Regions from separate parts of the Streptomyces sp. NPDC051987 genome, predicted to be linked through region 1. Evidence: riboswitches for the same ligand, from Rfam matches in the RefSeq annotation. Region 1 holds a riboswitch; each other region holds the start of a gene.
The links. A riboswitch is a leader RNA that binds a small molecule or an ion and turns the genes downstream of it on or off. The one in region 1 is predicted to bind thiamine pyrophosphate.

Region 1 (6,715 bases):
CCCGTCGAACCGGCCGCCGGTCCGGGCGCGCAGCCCGGAAACGGCCCCGGCCCGCTGTACGTCGTCGGTGACGTGCACGGCTATCTCGACGAGCTGGTCGCCGCACTGCGGGAGCAGGGCCTGGTCGACGCGGACGGCCACTGGTGTGCGGGCAGCGCCCGGCTGTGGTTCCTCGGCGACTTCACCGACCGGGGGCCGGACGGCATCGGCGTCATCGACCTGGTGATGCGGCTGTCCGCCGAGGCGGCCGCGGCCGGCGGCTACTGCAAGGCGCTCATGGGCAACCACGAGCTGCTGCTGCTCGGCGCCAAACGGTTCGGCGACACGCCCGTCAACTCCGGTGCGGGCACCGCCACCTTCCAGGCCGCCTGGCTGCTCAACGGCGGCCAGAAGACCGACATGGACCGGCTCCAGGACCACCACCTCCAGTGGATGGCCCGCCTGGACGCCGTCGAGCAGGTCGACGGATATCTGCTGGTCCACTCCGACACCACCGCCTACCTCGACTACGGCGACTCGATCGAGGCGGTCAACGACACGGTCCGCGAGACCATCACGCGCAATGACGCGGACGAGGTCTGGGACCTGTTCCGCAAATTCACCAAGCGCTTCTCCTTCCGCGACGAGGGGGGTGCAGACGCCGTCCGTTCCCTTCTCGATACGTACGGCGGTACCCGCATCGTTCACGGACACAGCCCGATTCCCTATCTGCTGGGCGAAGTCGGCTCCGAGGAGGGCGAAGAGGGCACCGGCCCGGTCGTGGAGGAGCCGCACGTCTACGCCGACGGGCTGGCCATCGCCATGGACGGCGGCGTGACCATGGCCGGAAAGCTGCTGGTGAGGCAACTTCCGCTGGACGTCTGAGGGTTCGCCCGGCTGTTTCATCCTCCCGACGTCACACGCGGGCCACCCCCAATTTCCGGCAACCCCCTGTCACCGCGTGCCGTAACGGCTCTACCATCGGTTTATCCGTAGCAGGCTCCCCTCCGTTTCTGCCCGACGGCTCGCCGGCGTGCGAGCACAAGCCCTACGGAGCATCGGGGGATGCACATGAACAGCGTTCCGCAGCACCTGCACAGCGAGGACCGCCAGGAATACGAGCGGATCCTCGATGAGGCGCTGCGCTCCGCCCAGTACCGTCCCGAACTGGCCGGTATAGGCCAGCGTCTGAACACCGAACAGCTGCGCACCATGGCGCTCAACGCCACCGCACTGATCACGGCGGCCGCGGCGACCGAGTACCAGCATTATGTGAAGGTCCGCGAGGAACTGCGCAATCCGGCGCGGTCCACCCCGGCCACCGTCCAGGACTCCGGCTCCGTGGAGCCGGGCACGGGCGGCTCGTTGGGGCTCGCCACCACCCTCGGCGAGGCGGCCGAGACGACCGGCGCCGGGGGCTTCGCCCTCGCCCTGGTCCTGGCGCCCGTGCTCGCCGGCACCGCCGCGGCGATATTCCTCCTCGTCGGCTACGTCCTGAAGATGCTGGACCCGGCCCCGGCGTTCGCCGAGACCATGCTCACGGCCGGCTGGGTGTTCGGCGCCGTGACCGCGGCCACCATCGTCATGGCCGGCACGGGGCTGCTGCTCACCGCACTGCGCAACAGTCCTTCGCTGGAGGCCGGAGCCTACGGCGAGCCCGACGGAGAGGTGGCCAAGGCCCGGGAGGCCTGGCGGGACGCCCTGCTGGAGCGCGGCATCCTGCCCTTCCTGCGGGAAGCGCTGGCCACCGACACCGGCACGGCCGGGCTGCGCAGTACGGCTCCGACGGGCCCAGCGGGCCGGATGCCGCGGCTCGGTTACGACCGTCCCGGCTTCAGCACCGACGACGGGGCCGCCCCGGCCTCTCGCCCGAGCTTCACCAGCCCGGACTACACCAGCCCGGACTTCGGAGGCCCGGAGCACCAGCCGGAATGACCCGGCCTGCGCCCCCTGGCCGGGGGCGCAGGCCGGACACCCGGCCCACGAGACCGCACCGGAGGACTGCCGGGAGACCCGCCCGCAGCACTCCGCCCGCGGCGGCCGTCAGTCCGCGATCGGCAGGTACACCCGGTTGCCGCCCGCCGCGAACTCCTTCGACTTCTGCAACATCCCCTCCGCGACCTCCTCGGGAGACGCCTCGTCGGCCGGCGCGCCGCCGAACCGCTCCGTGATGGTCTGGCTGATCTTCATCGAGCAGAACTTCGGCCCGCACATCGAGCAGAAGTGGGCCGTCTTCGCCGGTTCCGCCGGAAGCGTCTCGTCGTGGAACCCGCGGGCCGTGTCCGGGTCCAGGGCGAGGTTGAACTGGTCCTCCCAGCGGAACTCGAACCGGGCGTCGGACAGCGCGTCGTCCCACTCCTGCGCGCCCGGGTGGCCCTTGGCCAGGTCGGCCGCGTGGGCTGCGATCTTGTAGGTGATGACGCCGGTCTTGACGTCGTCCCGGTTGGGCAGGCCCAGGTGCTCCTTCGGCGTGACGTAGCAGAGCATCGCCGTACCCCACCAGGCGATCATCGCGGCACCAATGCCGGAGGTGATGTGGTCGTACGCCGGCGCGACGTCCGTGGTCAGCGGGCCGAGCGTATAGAACGGAGCTTCATCGCAGATCTCCTGCTGAAGGTCGATGTTCTCCTTGATCTTGTGCATCGGGACGTGACCCGGGCCTTCGATCATGGTCTGAACATGGAAACGCCTGGCGATCCGGTTGAGTTCCCCGAGCGTGCGCAGTTCCGCGAACTGGGCCTCGTCGTTGGCGTCCGCGATGGAGCCGGGGCGCAGCCCGTCCCCCAGGGAGTAGGTGACGTCGTAGGCGGCGAGGATCTCGCAGAGTTCCTCGAAGTTCTCGTACAGGAACGATTCCTTGTGGTGGGCGAGGCACCAGGCCGCCATGATCGAGCCGCCGCGCGAGACGATGCCGGTCTTGCGGTTGGCGGTGAGCGGCACGTACGGCAGGCGCACGCCCGCGTGGACGGTCATGTAGTCCACGCCCTGCTCGGCCTGTTCGACGACCGTGTCCTTGTAGATCTCCCAGGTCAGTTCCTCGGCCCTGCCGTCGACCTTCTCCAGGGCCTGGTAGAGCGGCACCGTGCCGATGGGGACAGGGGAGTTGCGCAGCACCCACTCGCGGGTGGTGTGGATGTTGCGACCGGTGGACAGGTCCATGACCGTGTCGGCGCCCCAGCGGGTCGCCCAGGTCATCTTCTCGACCTCCTCCTCGATGGAGGAGGTGACTGCCGAGTTCCCGATGTTGGCGTTGACCTTCACCAGGAACCGCTTGCCGATGATCATCGGCTCGATCTCCGGGTGGTTGACGTTGGCGGGCAGTACGGCCCTGCCTGCCGCTATCTCCTCGCGGACCACCTCGGGAGAAACGTTCTCGCGGATGGCCACGTACTCCATCTCCGGGGTGATCTCGCCCCGGCGTGCGTACGCGAGCTGCGTCACCGCCTCGCCGTTCCGGCCGCGCCGCGGCTGGCGTGGCCGGCCCGGGAAGACCGCGTCCAGGTTGCGCAGACCTCCGCGGGGCGAGGTGTGCTTGATCCCGTCGTCCTCGGGACGGACGGGACGGCCCGCGTACTCCTCGGTGTCGCCGCGGCCGACGATCCAGTTCTCCCGCAGCGGCGGCAGGCCCCTGCGGACGTCGGTCTCGACGAGCGGATCGGTGTACGGGCCTGAGGTGTCGTAGAGCGTCACCGACTGCCCGTTGCTGAGATGCACCTGACGGACCGGCACCCGCAGATCAGGGCGGGAGCCCTCGACATATCCCTTGTGCCAGCCGATGGACTTCCCGGCCTCCGGGTGAGTTTCCCCCGTGATGGGCTGTTCGTCCTGACTGGAGGCAGGCGTGCGTACGTCCTTGTTGGTCATGAGACCTACTCCCTACGCCGGCATTACCCGGTAACAGGTTCGGCGGTCGACGCAGCGGCTTCCGTCGGGCGGCGTTCCCTGTGAAACATCATTCGTTCCACGTGAAACATCGCAAATACGGAGGTCAGCGCCCTCTCAGCCCGGTGCTCCGAGCTCCCGCGTGTGCAAAGGTGCCTCCACGCTAGCGTCAATTCGGGCGCGGTGAACAGGGGGCCCTTGCCGTTCTTGCGATGATCGGGCGGTGACCTCGACACAGCAGCACCCTTACCCGCCCTCCGAGCCGCAGCGCGGCAACGGCGCCTCGCAGGGCGGCGGAACCGGCCACGGGGGCCATGGTGCCGGTGACGGCCACATCCACAGACAGGCCGAGCCGTACGACCACCACCAGGCTGCCGGCCACGCCCACGGCCCCGGCCAGAGCGGCCACGCGCACGGGCACAGCCACAGCCACGGGCCCGCCGCGCCCGTCTCCAAGCATCTACGCAAGGTCATCGCGGCGATCCTGATCCCCTTCACCGCCGCGGTCGTGGTCGGCCTGGTGCTGCTGTGGCCCGGCGGTGCCCCGCCGCACGAGCGCACCGGGGTGGGCTTCGACCGCCAGACCCAGGCGGCGACGGTCACCAAGGTCCTCTCGGTGAGCTGCAAGTCGGTCAACGCCTCAGGAGGCGGCTCGACGGACGACGCCTCCACCGCCGACGGCACGTCCTCGAAGCGGGAGGACGGCGGCACCTGCAAGAAGGCCACGGTCCGGGTCGACACCGGCAAGGACAAGGGCCGTACCTTCACCGAGATCGTGCAGCCCGACCAGTCACGGCAGTTGCACGAAGGCGAGAAGGTCGTGGCGGCGTACGAACCCTCCGCGCCCAAGGACCTGCAGTACTCGGTCACCGACGTGAACCGGAAGTTCCCGATGGCGCTGCTGGCCGGGATCTTCGCGCTCGCCGTCGTGGTGGTGGGCCGACTGCGTGGTGTGATGGCGCTGGTCGCGCTGGCCGTCAGCTTCCTGGTCCTGACCCTGTTCATCCTCCCGGCGGTCCTGCAGGGCTCCAATCCGCTGCTGGTGGCGGTGGTCGGGTCGAGTGCCATCATGCTGATCGCCCTGTACATGTGTCACGGGCTGTCCGCCCGGACCTCGGTGGCGGTGCTCGGCACGCTGGTCTCGCTGTGCCTGATCGGCCTGCTGGGCTCGGAGTTCATCGACTGGGCCGCACTCACCGGCAACACCGATGACAGCACCGGTCTGATCCACGGCCTGTATCCGTCGATCGACATGAGCGGTCTGCTGCTGGCCGGTGTCATCATCGGTTCGCTGGGTGTCCTGGACGATGTGACGGTGACACAGACCTCGGCGGTCTGGGAGCTGCACGAGGCCAACCCGACGATGGGCTGGCGCGGGCTGTACCGGGCTGGTATCCGCATCGGCCGCGACCACATCGCCTCGGTCGTCAACACCCTCGTACTGGCCTACGCGGGTGCCGCGCTGCCGCTGCTGCTGCTCTTCTCGATCGCGCAGAGCAGTGTGGCCACGGTCGCCAACAGCGAGCTGGTGGCCGAGGAGGTCGTGCGCACGCTGGTCGGCTCGATCGGCCTGGTCGCCTCGGTGCCGGTCACCACGCTGCTCGCGGCCCTGGTCGTGTCGGCCGACCGGGCGGGCACGGGAACGGCCGCGGCCATGGAGGCAGCGTCAGCCGGGCCGACCGCACCGCCGGCCCCGACGCACGGTGGCCGGGGGCGGCGCCGGAAACGGTGAGGCCGGCGCAGCGCGGCCGGGCCAGCGCGGCCGGGACACGGACATCGGTGATGCGGAGAGGTGTCGCGACTGACGTCGTGGACACGCAGAAGCGTTCCTGCGCGTCCGCACACGGCTCGACGGAGCGACGTGCGCCCCGTGCGGTACCTCTTCAGCCGGCGCTCTGCTCCTCGGCCAGGATGCGGTCGAGGGCCTCGTCGAGGTGCGCGTCGAAGTCGGCGAGCGAGCCCTCCTGGCCGAGCGGCACCAGTTTGTCCGTACGGTCGAGGAACGCCACCAGCGGCGGCGCGGAGGACCGGAACATCGCCTGGTCGCCACCGACCTGAAGCCGGATCAGGACCTCGCCCAGCACCTCGGCATCGGCGGGCGCGATGTGCACATCTCCCTCGCCGCACGGCCGTCCCACCCCGTCGATCAGCAGCTCCCGGCCGAAGGCCCAGGTGACCGGTGCGTCCCCGGGCAGATGGAAGGTGAGCCGGACGGCATAGGGATCACACGTCTCGTAGCGCAACTCCACGGGGATGCGGAAGGAGAGCTCCTCCGACACGAGAAAGCTCATCATGACTTCTGCTTGTACGGACTCGCGCATTGCCTACCCCGTCATATGACACCGACTGGCCGGGATTAATCCCTTGATGGTGGTCAAATCTTGCTGAACGTACACGTGAGATCACAAGGAGTGAGTTTTCAGATACTGATAGCGAGTGCCAGGGATCCCAGATGCCGGCCCACCTCGGCCTGCAACTGACGGACAGCGGGCAGCAGCCGGTCGGCCTGGTGCAGGGGCAGGGAGATGGCGATCGTGGCGGCGGTGGTGCCGACGGTCAGAGGAATGGCGGCACAGACGGTCCCCAGCGCGTACTCCTGGCGTTCCACCACCGGGGCCATCCGCCGCGTCCGCTCCAGCCGGCGCAGCAGCATCTGGCCGTCACGGACGGTGTAAGGAGTGATGGGCCGCACGGGATAGCGGCTCAGATGGTCACGGCGGACGTCGTCGTCCAGCTGGGAGAGAAGACACTGACCGATGGCGTGCGCGTGTCCGGTCTCGCGGAAGTCGGCCCACTCCTCCACCGCCGGAGCACCTGGGGAGTCGGCGACGCACATGACCTCGATCTCACCGTC
Region 2 (6,715 bases), on a different contig from region 1:
GCGGCCGGGCTTGGTGGGGGTGGGCCAGCAGGGACCGGTGCAGAAGTAGTCCACGCCGTCCTGCACGGCGGCCGCGGCGGCCTCGGACTCGGCGTGCGTGGAGCGGCCGATCAGGACGTCCGGGCCGAGGATCGCCCGCGCGGCGGGGACCGGCAGGTCGCCCTGGCCGAGGTGGAGCACGTCGGCGCCGGCCGCGTGGGCCACGTCCGCGCGGTCATTGACCGCGAGCAGCTTGCCGTGCCGGGCGCAGGCGTCGGCGAGGACCGCGAGGTGCTCCAGCTCCTCGGCGGCCTCCATGCCCTTGTCGCGCAGCTGCACGATGTCGACACCGCCCGCCAGGACCTCGTCCAGGAACGCGGCGAGGTCGCCCTGCTCCGTGCGGGCGTCCGTGCACAGGTAGAGCCGGGCGTCGGCCAGCCGGGCGCGGGCGGTGTCGGTCATCGGTGGTCCCCCGTGGTGTCGGTACTGGTCGCCTCAGACGGCGAGCGCCTGGGCGCGGCGCTTCACCTCCGTGCCGCGATTCTCGCTGAGCGCCTGCGCGGGGGTGCCGGGCAGGGTGGCGTCGGGAGTGAAGAGCCACTCCAGCATCTCTTCGTCCGTGAAGCCGTCGTCCCGCAGGAGCGTCAGGGTCCCGGAGAGGCCCTTGACCACCTTGTCCCCGTCGATGAAGGCGGCGGGGACGTGCAGTGCCCTGTTCTCACCGCGGCGGACGGCGATGAGCTGGCCCTCCTTGACCAGCTGCCGCACGCGCGTCACCTCGACGTCCATCATCTCTGCGATGTCGGGGAGGGTGAGCCAGGCGGGGACGAGAGCATCGATCTTTGCGTCAATCTCGGTCACGGGGTCAAGGGTAGGCGCAACGTCGGGTGGGCCGCGATGGGTGGTCGTCCGGGTGCGGCGCCGTCGGGGCTGGTCGCGCAGTTCCCCGCGCCCCTCACGGGGCGCCGCTCAGCCGTACGTCGCATCCTTCAAGGGACGCCCAGGGTCTGCCAGTGCCTCGGCGTCCATGTGGCGCCCCGCCTCGATCAGGCGCCGTCCTTGCGCCAGATCCCGAGGACGGCCTACCGCCAGAAGGGCTACCAGGCGGGTCTCGCGGAGCCAGCAGACGCTCCAGGAGGGGCCGGCCGGATCGCCGCGCCAGATCAGCCGGTCGGCGGCGGCGTGGTGGCCGGCGTACTGGACGAAGCGGCCGAACTGTTCGGACCAGAAGTACGGGACGGGGTCGTAGACGGCGTCGGTCTCGCCCAGGATGTTGGCGGCGACCGTGCGCGGGCCCTGGAGGGCGTTGTCCCAGTGGTGGACCAGCAGGCGCTCGCCGTAGCGGCCGGAGGGGAAGGAGGCGCAGTCGCCGACCGCGTAGACGTCGGGCACGGTGGTGCGCAGGCGGTCGTCGGCCAGCACGTCGCGGTGCGCGCCCAGCTCGATGCCGGAGCCGGTCAGCCAGGCGGTGGCGGGGCGGGCGCCGATCCCGACCACGACGGCGCCCGCGGGCAGCCGCGAGCCGTCGTCGAGCACCACCGCGCCGGGCTCGACGCCCGCCACGCGCGCGTGCGTGCGCAGTGCGGTGCCGCTGTCCGCGTACCAGGCGGCCATCGGCGCGGCGACCTCGGCGGGGAGCGCTCCGGCGAGCGGCCGGTCGGCGGCCTCCACGACGGTCACCGCGCAGCCGGCCTCGCGGGCCGCGGTGGCGAACTCGGCGCCGATCCAGCCCGCGCCGACGACCACGACGTCGTGCCGGCGGGCGAGCACGGGCCGCAGCCGCTCGGCGTCGTCCAGGGTGCGCAGCAGATGGACGCCGGGCACGCCCTCGGTGCCGGGCAGCGTGATCGGCTCGGCACCGGTGGCGAGGACCAGGACGTCGTACGGCACCGGTCCGGCGTCGGTGTCCAGCTCATGGTCGGCGGGGCGCACGCCCAGCGCCTCGCGGCCGAGCGCCAGCTCGATGCCGAGCGTCTCGAAGTCGACCTCGAACGCGGACCCCTCCGACGTGCCGAGCAGCACGGCCTTGGAGAGCGGCGGCCGGTCGTACGGCTGGTGCGGCTCTGCGCCGATCAGGGTGACGGCGCCCGTGAACCCCTGCTCCCGCAGGGCGACGGCGGTCTGCACCCCGGCCATGCCCGCGCCCACGACGACCACGCGCCGTGTCTGTGCCGTGCCCCGTAGCTGCGTCTGCTCACTCACCTGGTCCACCTGATCACCATAGACAAGAACGATAGACAACTGACAAAGAGTCAGTCAGCGGTCGTGGCGGGTGACCTGATGCACAGCGCCGCCCGAGGCCGTCTTACGAGGGCGCGGCCGGGCGGGCTAGGGTGGCGGTGAAGCACACGCGGGAGCCCGGACGCACCGGGCTGAGAGGGAGGCTGGCGGCCTCCGACCGTACGAACCTGATCCGGGTCATGCCGGCGAAGGGAGGGGCTGGACGCCCATGTCCTCACGTACGTCCGACGTCCTCGTCATCGGGGGCGGGATCATCGGCCTGGTCACGGCCTGGCGGGCGGCTCAACGCGGGCTCGCCACCGCCGTGGTCGACCCCGGGCCCGGCGGCGGGGCGGCACAGGTCGCGGCGGGGATGCTGGCCGCGGTCACCGAGCTGCACTACGGCGAGCAGACCCTGCTGGGGCTCAACCTGGCTTCCGCGCGCCGCTATCCCGGCTTCGCCGCCGAGCTGACCGAGCTCACCGGCCATGACCTCGGCTACCGGCGCTGCGGCACCCTCGCGGTCGCGCTGGACGCCGACGACCGGGCCCAGCTGCGCGAGCTGCACGCCCTCCAGCAACAGTCGGGCCTGGAGTCCGAGTGGCTGTCCGGGCGCGAGTGCCGGCGTCTGGAGCCGATGCTCGCGCCGGGCGTGCGCGGCGGGTTGCGGGTGGACGGCGACCACCAGATCGATCCGCGCCGGCTGGCAGGAGCACTGGTGGCCGCGTGCGAGCGGGCCGGGGTGGTGTTCCACCGGGACTGGGCGGAGCGCCTGGAGCTGGTACGGGAGCGGGCGGCCGGTGTCCGCACCCGTGCGGGTGAGGTGCTGGGCGCGGACCAGGTGGTACTCGCCGGCGGCAGCCTGAGCGGGCGGCTGGCGGGCGTGCCGGACGAGGTGCTGCCGCCGGTGCGGCCGGTGAAGGGGCAGGTGCTGCGGCTGACCGTGCCCGCGCGGTACGCGCCGTTCCTCGGCCGGACCGTCCGGGCCGTGGTACGCGGCGGGAACGTCTACCTGGTGCCTCGGGAGAACGGCGAGCTGGTCGTCGGCGCGACCAGCGAGGAGCTGGGCTGGGACACCACGGTCACCGCGGGCGGCGTGTACGAGTTGCTGCGCGACGCGCACGAGCTGGTGCCCGGGATCACCGAGCTGCCGCTGACCGAGACCCGGGCCGGACTGCGCCCCGGCTCCCCTGACAACGCGCCGCTGCTCGGGCCGACCCGCCTGGACGGGCTGCTGCTGGCCACCGGGCACTACCGCAACGGGGTGCTGCTCACGCCGGTCACGGGGGACGTGATGGCGGAGCTGCTGGCCGGCGGCGAGCTGCCGCCGGAGGCCCGTCCGTTCACGCCGCAGCGGTTCGACGCCGTTCCCGCCGGACTCGTGGAGCAGACCGCATGAACGCTGACCGTATGAACGCGGACCGTCCGAATGCAGACCGGCTCCCCGCGGACCGGCTCGACGCAGACCGGCCGAACGCAGAACGGCCGAACGCAGACCGGCTCGACCCAGACCGGCCGAACGCAGAACGGCTGAAGGTCTGCGTCACCGTCTCCGTCAACGGGGAGCGCCGGGAGATCGCTGCGGGCACCGCGCTCGACACCCTCGTGCGGTCGCTCACGGCCGCGCCGTCCGGGGTGGCCGCGGCCGTCAACGAGACCGTCGTGCCGCGCGGGCAGTGGGCGGCGACCGGGCTCGCCGAGGGCGACCGCGTGGAAGTCCTGACCGCCGTGCAGGGGGGCTGAGCGCCGTGGCCGACGATCCCTTCGTCCTCGGGGGTACGACCTTCTCCTCCCGGCTGATCATGGGTACCGGAGGCGCGCCCAGCCTGGAGGTGCTGGAGCGGGCGCTCGTGGCGTCCGGGACCGAGCTGACCACGGTCGCGATGCGGCGGGTTGACCCGGGGGTACGGGGATCCGTGCTGTCGGTGCTCGACCGGCTCGGGATCCGGGTGCTGCCCAACACGGCGGGGTGCCACACCGCCGGGGAGGCCGTGCTGACCGCCCGGCTGGCGCGGGAGGCGCTGGGGACCTCGCTGGTCAAGCTGGAGGTCATCGCCGACGAGCGGACGCTGCTGCCGGACCCGGTCGAGCTGCTTGACGCGGCGGAGACGCTGGTGGACGACGGGTTCACGGTGCTGCCGTACACCAACGACGATCCGGTGCTGGCGCGCAGGCTGGAGGACGTGGGGTGCGCCGCGGTGATGCCGCTCGGGTCGCCGATCGGGTCGGGGCTCGGGATCCGCAACCCGCACAACTTCCAGCTGATCGTCGAGCACGCGCGGGTGCCGGTGATCCTGGACGCGGGGGCCGGTACGGCGTCGGACGCGGCGCTGGCGATGGAGCTGGGGTGTGCCGGGGTGATGCTGGCGTCGGCGGTGACGCGGGCGCGGGATCCCGAGCGGATGGCTTGCGCCATGCGGGCCGGGGTGGAGGCGGGGCGGCTGGCGCGGCTGGCGGGGCGGATTCCGCGCCGGTACCTCGCGGAGGCGTCGTCTCCTGCGGAGGGCCTGGCCGTGCTGGACCTCGAGCGCCCTGCGTTCTGACCGCCGGTCCACTCCCGCCCGCTCTCCCACCCACGCACCACCCGAACCCGTCCGCCGAGAAGCGGGACTCTCCCGCAGGGGCCGAGCGGCGTCGGCGGCTGCGGGAGGGTGGGAGCCAGGGGCCGAACGGCGTCGGCGGCTGCGGGGTGTGGGGGATATGTCAGGTGGGTGTGAAGCGTCACAGGTGCGCTGCAGTCCCCTGGGGTAAGCGGTCTCATCCGTGGGGGTGTCAGCCGGTGCTCGTACACTCGCTGCGTGGATACGACCCTTCAGGACCCCCTCGTCGGGCAGGTGCTCGACGGCCGTTATCGCGTCGACGCGCGGATCGCCGTCGGCGGGATGGCCACGGTGTACCGGGCCCTGGACATCCGGCTGGACCGCGTCCTCGCACTGAAGGTGATGCACCCGGCGCTCGCCGTCGACGCGTCCTTCGTCGAGCGGTTCATCCTGGAGGCCAAGTCGGTCGCCCGGCTGGCCCACCCGAACGTCGTCCAGGTCTTCGACCAGGGGGCCGACCGGTCGTACGTGTACCTCGCCATGGAGTACGTGGCCGGCTGCACCCTGCGTGACGTGCTGCGCGAGCGCGGCGCGCTGCAGCCGCGGGCCGCGCTGGACATCCTGGAGCCGGTGCTGGCCGCGCTGGGCGCCGCGCACCGCGCCGGGTTCGTGCACCGGGACATGAAGCCCGAGAACGTGCTGATAGGGGACGACGGGCGGGTCAAGGTCGCCGACTTCGGGCTGGTGCGGTCCGTGGACTCGGCCACCCGCACCACGGGCGCCGTCCTCGGGACGGTCTCGTATCTCGCGCCCGAGCAGGTCGAGAGCGGGGCCGCCGATCCGCGCGTCGACGTGTACGCGTGCGGTGTCGTGCTCTACGAGATGCTCACCGGGCAGAAGCCGCACGACGCGGACTCGCCCGCGGTGATCCTCTACAAGCATCTGCACGAGGACGTGCCGGCGCCGTCCGCCGTGGTGCCGGGACTGGCCCCCGAACTGGACGAGCTGGTCGCCCTCGGCACCGCGCGCGACCCCGGGGTGCGGCCGTACGACGCGGTCGCGCTGCTCGCCCTGGTGCGTCGGGCGCGCGGTGCGCTCGGTGCCGAGCAGCTGGACGCCGTACCGCCGCAGGCGCTGGCCGAGGCGCATGACAGCGGCGAGGACCGGACCAGTGTCATACCCCGGTCGCTCACCGTGCCCCGGCCGCTGCCGGTGCACGAGGAGGACGAGGGGGTGCTGCGGACCAGCAGGTTCGAGGCGCCGCCCGTCCCCGAGCGGCGGCGCGGGGGCCGCCGGTCGCGGCGCGGGCTGGTGACGCTCGTCGTCACCGTGCTGATCGTCCTCGGCGCGGGAGCCGGCGTCTGGTACATCAACTCCGGGCAGTTCACGAAGGTGCCGCCGCTGCTGTCGAAGACCGAGGCCCAGGCCACCGCGCGGCTGAAGCAGGCCGGGCTCGACGTCGGATCGGTCGAGCACGCCTACAGCGACACCGTGAAGCGGGGCGCGGTGATCAGCACCGACCCGGCGGCCGGCGCGCGGATCCGCAGCAACGACTCGGTGGCGCTCACCATCTCCGACGGCCCCGAGACGGTGAACGTGCCGGACGTGCAGGGCCGGACGCTGGCCAGGGCCAGGCTGCTGCTGACCGCCGACGGCCTCGCGCCGGGCATGGTGACCCGTGAGTTCAGCGAGGACGTGCCCAGGGGGTCCGTCATCTCGACCGACCCGGGGGCCGGTGCCAAGCGGCACGCGGGGACCGCGATCGCGCTCGTCGTCAGCAAGGGCGCCGCGGTCGACGTCCCGGACGTCACCGGCGAGGACCTGGACGAGGCCCGGCAGGACCTTCAGGATGCCGGGCTGAAGGTGACGGTCTCCGCCACCGAGATCAACTCCGAGTACGACCAGGGACAGGTCGCCCGGCAGACCCCGGCGGGCGACGCGCAGGCCGCCGAGGGCGACACGGTGACGCTCACCCT
Region 3 (6,715 bases), on a different contig from region 1:
CCGGAGGGCTATCTCAAGGACGTCACGGCGGGCCTGTTCGCGGCGTTCTACGTGCCGTTCCTCGCGACGTTCGTCGCGATGATGCTCACCGCCGAGGACGGCCCCTTCCGGGTGCTGACCTTCCTGCTTCTCACCGTGGTCAGCGACACCGGCGCCTACGCGGTCGGCTGGCGCTTCGGCACCCACAAGCTCGCCCCGCGCATCAGCCCCGGCAAGACCCGCGAGGGCCTGGTGGGCGCGGTGCTGTTCGCGATGGTCGCGGGCGCGCTGTGCATGCAGTTCCTGATCGACGACGGCACCTGGTGGCAGGGCCTGCTGCTGGGCCTCGCGGTCGCGGCCAGCGCCACCCTCGGCGACCTCGGCGAGTCCATGATCAAGCGCGACCTGGGCATCAAGGACATGGGCACGCTGCTGCCGGGCCATGGCGGCATCATGGACCGCCTCGACTCGCTGCTGCCCACGGCTCCGGTGGTGTGGCTGCTGATGGTGCTGTTCGTGGGGAGCGGCTGATTCGTTTCGCCGGCCGCGGTCGCCCCGGGGCCACGTCGCCGGTGGCCGGCCTGCCGCCGTCGTAGAGGAGCCCCCGTCCGCAGGGCCGGGGGCTCGGTGGTGCTCCGGCCCCGGATGACGCAGCAGAAATCGCAGGGGGACGCCGGTCAGAGGGAGACTCCCTGTGAGGACGCTGTGTTCTCCGACGTGCAGGGAGTTGCCCATGCCCCTCGACCCGGCCCCGGCTTCCGACCCGCGCCCGTCCGCGGCCCCGCCGCCGGTGCGGTTCTGGCCCGTCGGAGATCTGCCCGCCCTCGACCCGGACCCGTTCCTCGACGAACTGCTGCGGGACGAGCCGGTCACCCGGATCCGGCTCGCGTACGGCGAGGGGGACGCCTGGCTGACCACCCGGTACGAGGACGTCCGCTTCGTCACCTCCGACCCGCGCTTCTCCCGGGAGCTGGTCGTCGGCCGGGACGTCACCAGCATGCGCCCGGCGCCCGTGGCCTCCCAGACGTCCGGTCTGCAGTACATCGACCCGCCGGGGCACAACCGGCTGCGCCGGGTCGTCGCCCGTGCCTTCACCGGGCGGGCCATGCAGCGGCTGCGGCCGATGGCGGAGCGGCGAGCCGGTGAACTCCTCGACACGATGGAGGCCGCGGGCCCGCCGGCCGACCTCATGGAGCATCTGCACGGTCCGTTCCCGATCGCCGTGGTCCGTGACTTCCTCGGCGTGGACGAGAAGGACTGGCACCGCTGGGCGGCCACCGGCGAGGCACTGCTCTCCGCCGGCCCCGACGCCGAGGAGCGTGCCCGGGAGGCCGCCCGGACCACCCGGGCCCGGATCGCCGAGCTGCTGCACAGCCGCCGCGAGGAGCCCCGCGAGGACCTCGCCGGGGTGCTGGCGCAGGCCACCGCGGACGGCGAGATCACCGACGACGAGGCGGTCTCCCTGGCCACCGCCATCCAGGTCAGCGGCGGCCACGCGGTTCGCAACAACAGCGGCTCGATGATGTACGCGCTGCTCACCCACCCCGAACAGCTGGACCGGCTGCGCCGTGAGCCGGAGCTGGTGCCGAAGGCGGTGGACGAGCTGTTCCGCTTCGTCCCGCACCGCAACGGCGTCGGCATCCCGCGCGTCGCCGTCGAGGACGTCGAGGTCGGCGGTCGGCTGATCCGGGCCGGTGACGTCGTCTACAACTCCTACGTCGCCGCCAACCGCGACCCCGCCGTCTTCGCCGACCCCGACGACCTGGACTTCGACCGCGCGGACGGCCCCCACCTGGCCTTCGGCCACGGCCCGCACCACTGCATGGCCGCGATCATGGCCCGTATGGAGGCCGAGATCATGATCGGTTCGGTGCTCACCCGCTTTCCCGGCATCCGGCTGGCCGTGCCGGCCGAGGAGGTCGCGTTCCAGCGCCAGGGCCTGATCCGCGGACCGCGTACGCTGCCCGTGACCTGGTGACCGGCGAGGGCCGAGGAGGACCCGACCATGCTGACGACCACCTATGTCCCCGGCGCTCCCAACTGGCTGGACCTGGGCACCCGGGACATCGCCGCGAGCGCCGCCTTCTACGGGGCCGTCTTCGGCTGGCGGCACCGGTCGGCGGGACCGGAGGCGGGCGGCTACGGCTTCTTCGAGCAGGAAGGCAGCACGGTCGCCGGGATCGGGCCGCTCACCGCGGAGGGCGCGAGCCCGTCCTGGAGGGTGTACTTCCACACCCCGGACGCCGACGCCACCGCCAAGGCCGTCGAGCAGGCGGGCGGCAGTGTCCGTATCGCCCCGGCGGACGTCTTCACCTTCGGACGGGCTGCCGCCTTCGTCGACCCGACCGGCGCGGACTTCGCCGTCTGGCAGCCGGGCGAGACCCGGGGCCTGGACCTCGTCGCGGTCCCCGGCAGCCTGGCCAGGGCGGAGCTGTACACCACCGACGCGGACGCGGCGAAGGCGTTCTACGGGTCGGTCTTCGCCTGGCGGACGACCGACGTGCCGATCGGCCCCGCCCTGACGTACACGGTCCTCTTCCCCTCCGCCGGTGACGCGTCCGCGCACGGCGGGCTGATGCAGCTGCCCCAGGCCAACCTCGACGCCGGCTCCACCTCGGAATGGCACCCCTACTTCGAGGTGCGGGACTGCGACGCCACGCTCGCCGCCGCCACCGAGGCCGGGGCCACCGTCCTCATCCCGGCCACCGAGGCCCCGGGCATCGGCCGCTTCGCCATGTTCCTCGACCCCGCCGGCGCCGCCTTCGCCGTCATCACGACCGCCACGGGCTGAACCGGGACCGTCCCGGGCCGCACCGGGCCCCACACCGCCGTCGCGGGCCACCTGAGTGGATCTGCGACACTGGTACCACCATGCCCAAGCCCGGAGAACTCACTTTCGTCGCGCCGCGCGGAGCCAAGAAGCCGCCGCGGCATCTCGCCGATCTCTCGCCCGCCGAGCGCAAGGACGCGGTGGCCGAGGTCGGGGAGAAGCCGTTTCGTGCCAAGCAGCTCTCGCAGCACTACTTCGCGCGGTACGCGCACGACCCCGAGCAGTGGACGGACATCCCGGCCGGCTCGCGGGAGAAGCTGCGGGAGGCGCTGTTCCCTGAGCTGATGACGGTCGTCCGGCATCTGTCGACCGACGAGGGGACGACCCGCAAGACGCTGTGGCGGCTGTTCGACGGGACGCTCGTCGAGTCGGTGCTGATGCGCTACCCGGACCGGGTGACCATGTGCATCAGTTCGCAGGCCGGCTGCGGGATGAACTGCCCGTTCTGCGCGACGGGGCAGGCCGGTCTCGACCGGAACCTGTCCACCGCCGAGATCGTCCACCAGATCGTCGACGGGATGCGGGCGCTCAGGGACGGCGAGGTGCCCGGCGGCCCCGCGCGGCTGTCCAACATCGTCTTCATGGGGATGGGCGAGCCGCTCGCCAACTACAAGCGGGTGGTCTCAGCGATCCGGGCGCTGACCGACCCCGCCCCGGACGGACTCGGGCTCTCCCAGCGCGGGATCACCGTCTCGACCGTCGGACTGGTCCCGGCCATCCACCGGTTCGCCGACGAGGGCTTCAAGTGCCGGCTCGCGATCTCCCTGCACGCCCCCGACGACGAACTGCGCGACACCCTCGTCCCCGTGAACACGCGGTGGAAGGTCCGCGAGGTCCTGGACGCCGGGTTCGAGTACGTCGAGAAGAGCGGGCGCCGGCTGTCCATCGAGTACGCGCTGATCCGGGACATCAACGACCAGGCGTGGCGCGGAGACCGGCTGGGCCGGCTGCTCAGGGGCAAGCCCGTGCACGTCAACCTCATCCCGCTGAACCCGACGCCGGGTTCGAAGTGGACCGCGTCGCGGCCGGAGGACGAGAAGGCGTTCGTCGAGGCGATCGAGGCGCATGGTGTGCCGGTGACGATCCGGGACACCCGTGGGCAGGAGATCGACGGCGCCTGCGGTCAGCTCGCGGCCACCGAGCGGTAACGCCGTCGGCGCCGAGCGGTAGGATCTGGCCAACACATCTTCATATTCCGACAGGGGAGCGCCACAGCGCTGAGAGTGCGGCAACCGGGCCGCAGACCCTCTGAACCTCGCCCAGGTCATTCTGGGTAGGAAGTTCGGTCATCACTCGAGCTGTTGCGCCCTGCCCGCACACCGCGGGCGGGGCCGCGTCTCTTCCTGGACCGCCCCAGGAGGAAAACAACCAGTGCACACCAGGACCTTCGTGGCCGCGGCCGTCGGGCTCGGGCTCGTCACGCTGTCCGCCTGCTCGTCCGCCGCCGACGGCGGCGCCGGCTCCAGGACCGTCACCCTCGTCAGCCACGACTCGTGGGCCGTCTCCAAGAACGTGCTCAAGGACTTCGAGAAGCAGTCCGGCTACCAGGTCAGGGTCCTCAAGGACGGCGACGCCGGGCAGGCCGTCAACAAGGCGATCCTGACCAAGGACAACCCGCAGGGCGACGTCTTCTTCGGCGTGGACAACACCCTGCTCTCCAGGGCCCTCGACAACGGGCTCTTCCAGTCGTACCGGGCGAAGGGGCTCGACAAGGTCGGCGCGGCGTACCAGCTCGACGCGGGCAGGCACCGGGTCACGCCCATCGACTACGGCGACATCTGCGTCAACTACGACAAGGCGTACTTCACCCGGCACAAGCTGACCCCGCCGACGTCGTACGCCGACCTCGTCAAGCCGGAGTACAGGAACCTCCTCGTCACCGAGAACGCGGCCACCTCCTCGCCGGGGCTCGGCTTCCTGCTCGGGTCGGCCGCCCGGTACGGGGACAGCGGCTGGCAGGACTACTGGAAGAAGCTCACGGCCAACGGCGTCAAGGTGGTCGACGGCTGGGAGCAGGCCTACAACGAGGAGTTCTCCGGCTCGGCCGGCGGCAGGAAGGCGGGCGGCGACCGGCCGCTCGTCGTGTCGTACGCCTCCTCCCCGCCCGCCGAGGTCATCTACGCCGACCCGAAGCCGAGCACCGCGCCCACCGGGGTCGCGGCCGGCACCTGCTTCCGCCAGATCGAGTTCGCCGGGCTGCTGAGCAACGCGAGGAACACCAAGGGCGGCAAGGCGCTCATCGACTTCCTGGTCTCCAAGGAGTTCCAGGAGGACATGCCGCTGAACATGTTCGTGTATCCGGTGGTCGACGGGGCGAGGGTGCCCGCCGAGTTCACGAAGTACGGGCCCGCCGCGAAGGACCCCGAGACCATGGCGCCCGACAGGATCGCCGCCGACCGTGACCAGTGGGTCAAGACGTGGACGTCACTCGTACTCAAGTAGCCCCCCGCACCGGGCGCCGGGGGAGCGCGGCGCGGCTCGGCCTGATGGCCGTGCCCGTCGCGTTCTTCGGCGTCTTCTTCGCCTGGCCGGTCGCGGCGATCGTGACCCGCGGGCTGAAGGCCGACGGGGTGTGGCGGCTCGGGAGGATCGCCGACGTCGTCGGGCAGTCCGACATCCGGCACGTGCTCTGGTTCACCACCTGGCAGGCACTTGCCTCCACCGCGCTCACCCTGCTGGCCGCCCTGCCCGCCGCCTACGTCTTCGCCCGCCTCGACTTCCCGGGCAGACAGGTGCTGCGGGCCGTGGTGACGGTGCCCTTCGTGCTGCCGACGGTCGTGGTGGGGACCGCCTTCCTCGCGCTCGTCGGGCGGGGCGGACTGCTGGACGAGCTGTGGGGGGTGCGGCTCGACACCACGGTCTGGGCCATCCTGCTCGCGCACGTCTTCTTCAACTACGCGGTCGTCGTGCGCACCGTGGGCGGGCTGTGGGCCCAGCTGGACCCCCGGCAGGAGGAGGCCGCCCGAATGCTCGGCCTCTCCCCGCCGGCCGCCTGGCGGAAGGTCACCCTGCCCGCGCTCGCGCCCGCCGTGGCCGCCGCCGCGCTGATGGTGTTCCTCTTCACCTTCACCTCCTTCGGGGTGGTGCAGATCCTCGGCGGACCGACGTTCGCCACCCTCGAAGTGGAGATCTACCGGCAGACCTCCGAGATCTTCGACCTCTCCACGGCCGCCGTCCTCACCCTCGTGCAGTTCGCGGCGGTCGGTGCGGTCCTCGCCGTGCACGCGTGGACGGTGCGGCGCCGGGAGAGCGCGCTCCGGCTGGTCGACCCCGCGGTGACGGCACGCCGGCCGCGCGGGGCCGGACAGTGGGCGCTGCTCGGGGGAGTGCTCGCCACCATCGCCGTCCTCCTCGTCCTGCCCCTGGCCGTGCTGGTACGGCGGTCGCTGGACGGCGGGTTCGGGTACTACCGCGCGCTGGGCGACGCCGACGGCGGGACCTTCCTGGTCGCGCCGATCGAGTCGGTGGTCAACTCCCTGGAGTACGCGGTCGCGGCCACCGCCATCGCGGTGGCGATCGGCGGGCTCGCCGCCGCCGCGCTGGCCCGGCGGGACGCGGGACGCATTGTACGGGGGTTCGACGCGCTGCTGATGCTGCCGCTCGGGGTGTCCGCGGTGACCGTCGGCTTCGGGTTCCTGATCGCGCTCGACAAGCCGCCGCTGGATCTGCGCCAGTCCTGGATCCTGGTCCCGCTCGCCCAGGCACTGGTCGGTGTGCCCTTCGTCGTACGGACCATGCTGCCCGTGCTGCGGGCCGTGGACGAGCGGCTGCGGGAGGCGGCGGCCGTGCTCGGGGCGTCGCCCTGGCGGGTGTGGCGGGAGGTCGATCTGCCCCTGGTGCGGCGGGCGTTGCTGATCGCGGCGGGCTTCGCCTTCGCGGTGTCGCTGGGGGAGTTCGGGGCGACCG

Region 2: linked by a shared signal. The riboswitch ahead of thiO (glycine oxidase ThiO) and the one ahead of thiC (phosphomethylpyrimidine synthase ThiC) in region 1 are both predicted to bind thiamine pyrophosphate.
Region 3: linked by a shared signal. The riboswitch ahead of AB0M11_RS31150 (thiamine ABC transporter substrate-binding protein) and the one ahead of thiC (phosphomethylpyrimidine synthase ThiC) in region 1 are both predicted to bind thiamine pyrophosphate.

What each region holds. Positions count from the first base shown of each region.
Region 1 covers NZ_JBFAXI010000008.1:19,591-26,305, reverse strand. Annotated here, with positions in the region: gene AB0M11_RS06600 (metallophosphoesterase) at 1-864, shown strand, start outside; gene AB0M11_RS06595 (hypothetical protein) at 1,045-1,914, shown strand; gene thiC (phosphomethylpyrimidine synthase ThiC) at 2,023-3,843, opposite strand; TPP riboswitch at 3,836-4,013, opposite strand; gene AB0M11_RS06585 (YibE/F family protein) at 4,085-5,593, shown strand; gene AB0M11_RS06580 (SsgA family sporulation/cell division regulator) at 5,745-6,182, opposite strand; gene AB0M11_RS06575 (helix-turn-helix domain-containing protein) at 6,281-6,715, opposite strand, start outside.
Region 2 covers NZ_JBFAXI010000113.1:15,918-22,632, reverse strand. Annotated here, with positions in the region: gene thiE (thiamine phosphate synthase) at 1-441, opposite strand, end outside; gene AB0M11_RS36325 (Rv2175c family DNA-binding protein) at 475-840, opposite strand; gene AB0M11_RS36320 (FAD-dependent oxidoreductase) at 949-2,181, opposite strand; TPP riboswitch at 2,320-2,431, shown strand; gene thiO (glycine oxidase ThiO) at 2,429-3,598, shown strand; gene thiS (sulfur carrier protein ThiS) at 3,730-3,942, shown strand; gene AB0M11_RS36305 (thiazole synthase) at 3,948-4,742, shown strand; gene pknB (Stk1 family PASTA domain-containing Ser/Thr kinase) at 4,998-6,715, shown strand, end outside.
Region 3 covers NZ_JBFAXI010000078.1:28,263-34,977, reverse strand. Annotated here, with positions in the region: gene AB0M11_RS31170 (phosphatidate cytidylyltransferase) at 1-510, shown strand, start outside; gene AB0M11_RS31165 (cytochrome P450) at 713-1,957, shown strand; gene AB0M11_RS31160 (VOC family protein) at 1,985-2,770, shown strand; gene rlmN (23S rRNA (adenine(2503)-C(2))-methyltransferase RlmN) at 2,851-3,957, shown strand; TPP riboswitch at 4,000-4,107, shown strand; gene AB0M11_RS31150 (thiamine ABC transporter substrate-binding protein) at 4,181-5,251, shown strand; gene AB0M11_RS31145 (iron ABC transporter permease) at 5,296-6,715, shown strand, end outside.